DNA from 2 places in the Janthinobacterium sp. 1L-D-8-B-C4 genome. Region 2 is predicted to be linked to the other one. Evidence: predicted binding sites of a transcription regulator. Region 2 holds the regulator's gene; the other holds the start of a gene.
The links. The regulator FliA, encoded in region 2, starts transcription of late flagellar genes. The targets are predictions, from matches to a motif close to CTAAAGTTTNNNNNNNNNNNGCCGNTA.
Positions count from the first base shown of each region.

Region 1: AC0Z42_RS10980 (DUF5610 domain-containing protein) is a predicted target of FliA. The motif match lies at 2,878-2,904, and genes of this name have one in related genera.

Region 1 covers NZ_JBXAVX010000005.1:82,139-86,552, forward strand. Annotated here, with positions in the region: gene AC0Z42_RS10965 (DUF1345 domain-containing protein) at 1-491, shown strand, start outside; gene AC0Z42_RS10970 (HPF/RaiA family ribosome-associated protein) at 668-1,045, shown strand; gene AC0Z42_RS10975 (GGDEF domain-containing protein) at 1,233-2,198, shown strand; gene AC0Z42_RS10980 (DUF5610 domain-containing protein) at 2,201-2,803, opposite strand; gene sbcB (exodeoxyribonuclease I) at 2,944-4,389, shown strand.
Region 2 covers NZ_JBXAVX010000006.1:52,558-56,971, forward strand. Annotated here, with positions in the region: gene flhF (flagellar biosynthesis GTPase FlhF) at 1-1,225, shown strand, start outside; gene AC0Z42_RS12345 (MinD/ParA family ATP-binding protein) at 1,218-2,090, shown strand; gene AC0Z42_RS12350 (RNA polymerase sigma factor FliA) at 2,132-2,863, shown strand; gene AC0Z42_RS12355 (flagellar motor protein) at 2,845-3,591, shown strand; gene motD (flagellar motor protein MotD) at 3,608-4,396, shown strand.

The DNA of each region.
Region 1 (4,414 bases), on a different contig from region 2:
TGATGATGCGCGCCAACCATCACAAGGTGAAACAGATGGCCAAGCTCCAGGATGAACGGGCCGCCATGGTGCTGTGCGCGCTGTCGGTGGCCTCCGTGATGAGCCTGATCGCCATCTTTTCGCAGCTGTCGTCGATCAAGGGCATGGACGAGGAACAGCGCAGCCTGCACTACGCGCTGACGATACTGACCCTGGTCGGCTCCTGGTTTTTGGTCGGCACCCTGTTCTGCTTTCACTATGCCCACCTGTATTACCGCGCCGAAGCCGACCGCCGACCTTTGAAGTTTCCCGATGACGAGCAGGACCCCGACTACTGGGATTTCCTGTATTTCGCCTTCACCCTGGCGGTGGCCGTGCAGACCTCGGATGTGACGGTGCAGACGCGCACCATGCGCCAGATCGTGCTGGGCCAGTCGGTGCTGAGCTTTTTCTTCAACCTGGTGGTACTGGGACTGTCGATCAATATCGCAGCCGGCCTGATCAACAATTAGAAACTTGACCTGGCTGAACCGTTAAGCCCGGCTTAATTGTGCCGCGCCCTTGAATTCCGGCAAACAGGAGTAAGATAAGTCTCATGCAACGGGCATTGACTGGCAAAGCTGCCGCAATGACCGGGCACAGCATGACGCCCGTGTTGGGTTTTTTTCGAATTGACAGGAGATAGCATATGCAAATCAATATTCAAACCGACAGCACCATCGCCAACAACGCTGGACTGAACGAACATGTGCAATCCGTACTGGAAACAGCCCTGAGCCGTTTCCGCGACAACATCACCCGCATTGAAGTCCACCTTAGCGACTCCAATGGCCCGAAAGGCGGCGCCGACGACATTCGCTGCGTAATGGAAGCGCGCATCGCTGGCTACCAGCCGATCGCCGTCACCGAGCAGAATGCTTCGGTGCACCAGTCGGTCAGCGGCGCTACCGACAAACTGAAACGCGCGATCGACAGCGCCCTGGGCCGCCTGCAAGACAGCAAACGCCACGCCACCGGCAAGCACGCCGTGAATGACACGGCGGACGTCGAAGAAGCCGCCGAATAATCCCCCGTTTTTCATATGAGACCTGGGCAGCCGATCAAGGCTGCCTTTGCTTTTGTGCCACACACTTTCATGAAAGTGGTGGGTTGTGCTTTCAAATCAACCATAGTTATTACTCCCAAGAACGCTTTACGCTATGATGATGCGCACGTCCCGCCGCTTGCGCGGGGTCGTCTCTGGAAAGCATATCGTGGAAAAAATCGGCAATTTTGGCGCTTCGGGCTGCAATATCGGCGATCTTCAGCTGTTTTCCGCCGCCGCCGATGACACCACGGCGGCCATGCTGGCGCACTGCCCGGTGCTGCGGCTTGAAGCGGGCGAAGCACTGGGCGACAACAGCGGCGCCTGCCTGTATATCGTGCTGCGCGGCTCGCTGGCGGTGGCGGCAGATACCTATACCGGCATGGATGACGGCACCGTCAGCAAAGTCTTGCCCGGCGAAAGCGTGGGCGAACAATCGGTGCTCGATGAGGCCAGCAACCTGACCGCCATTTCCGCGCTGGAAGAAACCGATGTGCTGGTGATCGACGCCGTGCTGGTGTGGGAATTGATCGAACAGTCGAACGGCCTGGCGCGCAACCTGCTGCGATTGATGTCGTTTCGCATCCGCGCCGCCAATGCCTTGCTGCGCCGGCGCCAGAAACTGGGCGAGTTCTACCGCCAGTTGTCGATGGTCGACAGCCTGACCGGCCTGTACAACCGCGCCTGGCTCAATGATCTGTTGCCAAGCATGATCACCACCGCGCACGACAGCGACGCGCCGCTGTCGCTGCTGATGATAGACCTCGACCATTTCAAGCGCTTCAACGACCAGCACGGTCACCAGGCCGGCGACCAGGCGCTGCGCATCGCCGCCCAGGTGGTGGGTGCGGCCTTGCGCCCCACCGATTTTGCGGTGCGCTATGGCGGCGAGGAATTGATGGTTATTTTGCCCGACACCAATGAACACCTGGCGCTGCTGGTGGCCGAACGCCTGTGCGAGCGCATGCGGCAGGCGGTCATTTTCGAGGATCTGCGCTGTCCCTTGCCCCATATCACGGGCTCGTTCGGCGTGGCCAGCCTGGCGCAATGCCAGGACGAGCATGGCCTGATCGCCACGGCCGATGCGGCGCTGTACCGCGCCAAGGATGCCGGCCGCAACCGCGTTGCGGTGTAAGCTCAAGCCGCCGTGTCGGCCTTCTTGCTGGAATGCGCGGCGACGAAATCGGCATAGCCTTTCTGCACCAGCTCATAGGTCTTGTCGATATTGCCGGCGATATCGCCTTGCAGCACATTCAAGCCCTTCAGGATGTCGCGCGCCTCCGAAAAGCCTTTTTCCATGCCACCGGAAATGGTGCCCATGAATTTTTCCAGCGCGGCATCGTTGTCCATGCCGGGGTTCTGCTTCTTGAACGCCTCGAAAAAGCCGGTCGACAGCGATACAATCCGGTTCGCGGTCGCTTCGGCGCTATTGTCCTGCGATGCCGCGTTTTGCACGGCGTCGTCGCCAAAATCGGCCTGCAGCGCTTCGTTGATGCTGGTGATGGCCGATTTGTAGACCAGCGCCAGCGGATCATTCTGCGAACTGATCGATACATTCATGGACGCCTGCAAAATGGCGGCGTTCAGCTGCAGTTTCGAGCGGTCGTTGACGCTCATCTGGGCGGTGCTGCCTTCGGCCTGCTTGACTTTGTCGTCCTTGCCGGTGACACCGGTGGTGATATTGCCGGTATTGCTGACGGAACTGGCGGAATTGCCGCTTGCGGCGATGGGAAGTGACACGATAAGCCTCCTTGGACGGACAATGGTTGACTCCATGCGAGAATGCGCAGTACAGCTGATCCTCTCTTTGGTAATATCGGCAAGAATTCCGAAAACTGAAGCGGCGACTTTTTTCGCCGCACACCATGCAAGCACCACCAATGACAAACCAGACTTTTCTTTGGCACGACTACGAAACCTTTGGCGTGCAGCCGCGCCGTGACCGGCCGGCCCAGTTCGCGGCCATCCGCACCGACGCCGACCTGAACGAAATCGGCGAACCCATCATGCTGTATTGCCAGCCTGCCAATGATTTCCTGCCAGACCCGCAATCGTGCCTGATCACCGGCATCACGCCCCAGCAATGCCTGGCGCGAGGCGTGCCCGAACACCAGTTCGCCGCCACCATCGAAGCGGCCTTTTCGGAGCCGGGCACCATCGGCGTGGGCTACAACACCATCCGTTTCGACGATGAAGTAACGCGCTTCCTGTTCTGGCGCAACCTGATCGACCCATATGCGCGCGAATGGAAAAACCATTGCGGCCGCTGGGACCTGCTCGACGTGGTGCGCATGACGCATGCGCTGCGTCCCGAAGGGATTTCCTGGCCGAAGCGCGACGATGGCCAGACCAGTTTCAAGCTCGAGCATTTAAGCAAGGCTAACGGCTTGCTCCATGAAGCGGCGCACGATGCGCTGTCCGACGTGCGCGCCACCATCGCGCTGGCCCGCCTGATCAAGGAGAAACAACCAAAACTGTTCGATTTCTGCCTGGCGCTGCACAAGAAAGACAAGGTCGCCAGCGAAATGGGCATGCACCTGGCCGCCGCCCAGCGCCAGCCTTTCCTGCACGTGTCGGGCATGTTCCCGGCCGAGCGCGGCTGCATCGGCGTGGTCTGGCCGCTGGCCACGCACCCTTCCAACAAGAATGAAATCCTGGTATGGGATTGCCAGTACGACCCAAGCGAGCTGTTCACGCTGGATGCCGACACCATCCGCACGCGATTGTTCACGCGCACCGACGCCATGCTCGAAGGCATGACGCGCCTGCCCGTGAAAAGCGTGCATCTGAACAAGTCACCCATGCTGGTGGGCAACTTGAAAACCCTGTCACCGCCGATGGCTGCGCAATGGGGCATCGATATTGCTGCCGCGCTGGAAAACGGCCGCCTGGCGGCCGGCGCGCCGAACATGGACGCCATCTGGGCTGAAGTGTTCAAGCGCCCCGCCGAAGGCCGTGCCGACGTCGATGAAGACCTGTACAACGGCTTTGTCAGCAACGACGACCGCCGCGTGCTCGATTCCTTGCGCCGCGAGACGCCAGAAAAACTGGCCAGCGCCCGCCCTTCCTTCAGTGACGAGCGCTTGCAGGAGTTGCTGTTTCGCTACCGCGCGCGCAACTTCCCGCAGACCCTGAGCGAAGCGGAAAGCGCACGCTGGGAAGAGCACCGCGCCGCCCGATTGTTCGACGGCGAAGCCGGTGCCCGCACCATCGAGATGCTGTTTACGGAAATCGATACCTTGTCGGAATCGGTCGATGAGCGGGGGGAGGAGATTCTCGGGGAACTGTACGATTATGCCGAAATCGTCGCGCCACAGCGTGACTGAATGAAAAATGCCGGGCAAGCCCGGC
Region 2 (4,414 bases):
GATCCTGTCGAACCGCCAGGGCGACGGCGTGGTGGAAATCCTCGCGCTGGCCAATGACGATGCCGCCTCGCTCGCTTCGCCGCCGGCCGCGTCCGAAATGTCGCATCCGCGCCCGCAGCTGCAGACCCAGTTTGCCGTGCCGCAGCGCCCGTCCGCGCCGCCCGCCCGTCCTGCCGCCGCGCCCGCCGAAGGCCTGGACATGGCGCGCATGCAGCAGATGATGACCAGCGCGCTGGCACACGTGAAAAAGAATGCCACCGCCGATATCGACGGCATGATGAATGAAATCCGCGCCATGCGCGGCATGATGGAAACCCAGCTGGCGGAAATTTCCTGGGGCGCCACCCAGCATCGCGAGCCGCAAAAAATGGTGGTGCTGCGCGAAATGCTGGCAGCCGGTTTTTCGGCCAGCCTGGCGCGCTACCTGATCGACAAACTGCCGGCAGGCCTGGACGGCGCGCAAAGCATGCGCTGGATCAAAACCGTGCTGAGCCGCAACCTGAACACCATGGCCAACGAAGACGCGATGCTGGAACAGGGCGGCGTGTTCGCCCTGGTCGGTCCGACCGGTGTCGGCAAGACCACCAGCACGGCCAAGCTGGCGGCGCGCTGCGTGATGCGCCACGGCCCGGAAAAGCTGGCCCTGATCACCACCGACGCCTATCGTATCGGCGCCCATGAGCAATTGCGCATCTACGGCAAGATCCTCGGCGTGATGGTGCATTCGGTCAAGGACGAGGCCGACCTGCGCATCGCCCTGAAAGAACTCAAGAACAAGCATACGGTGCTGATCGACACGGTGGGCGTCAGCCAGCGCGATCAGATGGTGACGGAACAGGTAGCGATGCTGTCGGGCGCCGGCGCCGATGTGAAACGCCTGCTGTGCCTGAACTCGACCGCGACCCAGGAAACCCTGAACGAAGTGGTGCGCGCCTACCAGGGCGGCGGCCTGGCCGGCTGCATCATGACCAAGCTCGATGAAGCGGCCTCGATCGGCAATGTGCTCGACGTGGTGATACGCCAGAAACTCAATCTGTTCTATGTGTCGAATGGCCAGCGCGTGCCGGAAGACCTGTACCTGGCCGACCGCGGCTACCTGATCGACCGCGCCTTCAAGCTCAAGCGCGATAGCGCCGCAACCCAGTTTTCGGATGACGAACTGCCGCTGCTGATGGCCCAGGCCGCGACCCGCAACAATGAAGCGCGCGGGGTGCACGGTGGCTAACTTTGATTTCGACCAGGCCGAAGGCTTGCGCCGCATGCTGGCCGGCGTCCAGCCGCGCGTGCTGACGTTTTTGTCGGCCACGCCGCAGGACGACAAGGGCGCGATGCTGGTCAACCTCGGCGCTTCGCTGGCGCATGCCGGCAATGAAGTGCTGCTGCTCGACGCCAGCACCAGCGGCGACGGCGTCGCTTCACGGCTGGGCCTGGCGCACGGCGCCAGCCTGCTTGACGTGGCGCGCCAGCAATGCGGCCTGAACCAGGTGATTCACCAGGTGCCGCAGGGCTTTGGCGTGGCCAGCCTGGGCGCGCGCGACCATCTGATGGACGGCCCCGGCTACGCCAGCGAGGAAGAGGCGCGGCGCCTGGCCAAGACCTTCGAAGTGATGGCGCGCCAGGCCGGCATCGTGCTGGTCGATGGCGACATGAGCATGGCCGGGCAGGGCGGCGCCTGCTTTCCGGTGCCGATGATGGCCAGCGCCGATATCGTGGTGCAGGTCTCGACCAGCGCCACTTCGATCAAGGCCGCCTACTGCCTGATCAAGCGCCTGAACCAGGAACTGGGCCGCCGTCCTTTCGGCATCCTTGTCACTGGCGCTTCCGAAACCGAGGCAAAAGTGGTATACGATAATATGGCACAAGCGGCAAGCCGCTACCTGGCCGTGAAACTGACGTCGATGGGCTCGGTTCCGGCCGACGAATACCTGCATCGCGCGGCGCGGCTGGGCCGCAGCGTGATCGATGCGTTTCCGCTGGCTGGCGCATCGGTGGCGTTTCGCGGACTGGCCGAACGGCTGGCCCGCTCGGCGGCGCCGGTGCTGGGCACCACCTTGTACCAGACGGGGAGTCCACACCATTTCAGCGCCTGATGATTTTGCAGCACCCTATCAAAGATAATAATAAGTAGCCTATGTACACGGTCAAAGGGAAATCGAACAAGGATCATTTGCTGACGGAACATATTCCGTTGGTAAAGCGCCTGGCGCACCACATGAAGGCCAAGTTGCCGCCATCGGTCGAGGTCGACGACCTGATCCAGGCCGGCATGATCGGCCTGCTCGATGCCATCACGCGCTATGAAGAGACGCATGGCGCGCAGTTCGAAACGTATGCCGTGCTGCGCATCCGCGGCGCCATGCTCGACGAGTTGCGCACCAGCGACTGGCTGCCGCGCAGCATGCGCCAGAACATGCGCAAGATCGAAGAGGCGATGAGCACCTTGCAGCAGCGCCTGGGCCATCCGCCGACCGAATCGGAAGTGGCCAAGCTGCTCAAGATATCGCTGGTCGATTACCAGGAAATGCTGGGCGAGGGCGGTGGCCACCAGCTGGTCTACTATGAAGACTTCCACGATCCGGACGGCAATGACAGCTTCCTCGACCGCCATTGCGTGGACGAGGACAGCGACCCGCTGCGTTCCTTGCTCGACACCGACTTCCGGCAGTCCGTGATCGACGCCATCGACGCGCTGCCGCCACGCGAGAAAATATTGATGAGCCTGTATTACGAGGAAGAGCTGAACCTGAAAGAGATCGGCGCGGTGATGGGCGTGTCCGAATCGCGCGTCTCGCAGCTCCATACCCAGGCCGTCGCGCGCCTGCGCGCAACCTTGAGGGAGCAGGCGTGGACTGGTCCAGCGTAATCGGGCTGGCGCTGGCGCTGGCGGGCCTCCTGGTCGGCCAGGCGCTCGAAGGTGGCAAGATGGCCTCGCTGCTGCAGCCGGCCGCTTTTGCCATTGTGGTCATCGGCACCTTTGGCGCGGTGCTGCTGCAAACGCGCTTGCGCACCTTTGTGCGCGGGCTGGAAATGCTGCGCTGGGTATTTTTTCCGCCGGCCGACATGCGTGCCGAGCTGGGCCGCGATATCGGCCTGTGGAGCCTGACGGCGCGCCGCGACGGCACCCTGGCGCTGGAACGCATGATGGAAAGCACGGCTGATCATTTCAACGCCAAGGGCCTGCGCATGATCGTCGACGGCATCGCGCCCGACAAGCTGCGCCAGCTGCTCGACGTGGAAATCACCGCCTATGAACTGGCCGAACGCCAGGCCGTGAAAATCTGGGAATCGGCAGCCGGCTATTCGCCCACCATCGGCATCCTGGGCGCCGTGCTGGGCCTGATCCACGTGATGGAAAACCTGACCGACCCCAGCAAGCTTGGTGGCGGCATCGCCGTGGCGTTCGTGTCGACCATCTACGGCGTCGGCCTGGCCAACTTGCTGTTCCTGCCGGTGGCCAACAAGCTGAAAGCCATCGTTTCGCGCCGCGTGGTGCAATATGAAATCACCGCCGCCGTGTTCTACGATATCGCCACCGGCGACCATACGCGCATCATCGAAGAGCGCGTGGCCAGCCTGTTGCATGAACACTGAGCGAGCACTGACCATGATGCGGCGCGCGCGCAGGAAGTATGACGAGGAGCCTGACAACCAGGACCGCTGGCTGATTTCCTACGCCGATTTCATCACCCTGCTGTTCGCTTTTTTTGTGGTCATGTACGCCATCTCGCAGGTCAATGAAGGCAAGTACCGGGTGTTTTCCGACGCCATCGGCACCGCCTTCAGCCTCGACAAGGGCGCGCCGCCGATCCAGATGGAGGCGCCGCAGGCGATTGCGCTGCCGAACCCGGCCCTGAAACGGCGCACCGAAGCGATCCGCCGCGAACGCGAACACATGACGCGCCTGGCGCAGGACCTCACTTCGACCCTGGCGCCGCTGGTGAAGGAAGGCAAGGTGCGCGTGACGCAGACCAGCCGTGGCGTCAGCGTGGAAATTAACGCCAGCGTGCTGTTCGATCCCGGCGCGGCCGGTCTGACGGTGGAATCGGACCAGGCGCTGCGCGCGGTGGCGGTGCTGCTGCGCGGCGACGCTCACAATGTACAGGTAGAAGGCCATACCGATATCCAGCCGATCAGCAATTCCAGCTTCGCCTCGAACTGGGAACTGTCGTCGGCGCGCGCCAGTGCCGTGGTGCGCCTGTTTATCGCCAGCGGCGTGCAGGCGCAGCGGCTGACGGCGGTTGGCCACGCCGACAATGTCCCGGTCGCCGACAACGACACGCCGGAAGGGCGCGCGCGCAACCGTCGGGTCGCCGTGACGATTCTGTCGGGCATACCCGATACGGTGACGGAAGTGCCGACCGCGCCGGCGCCTTTGCCTGAGCCGGGCAACAATTAAACTCAGCCGCTTGCTACA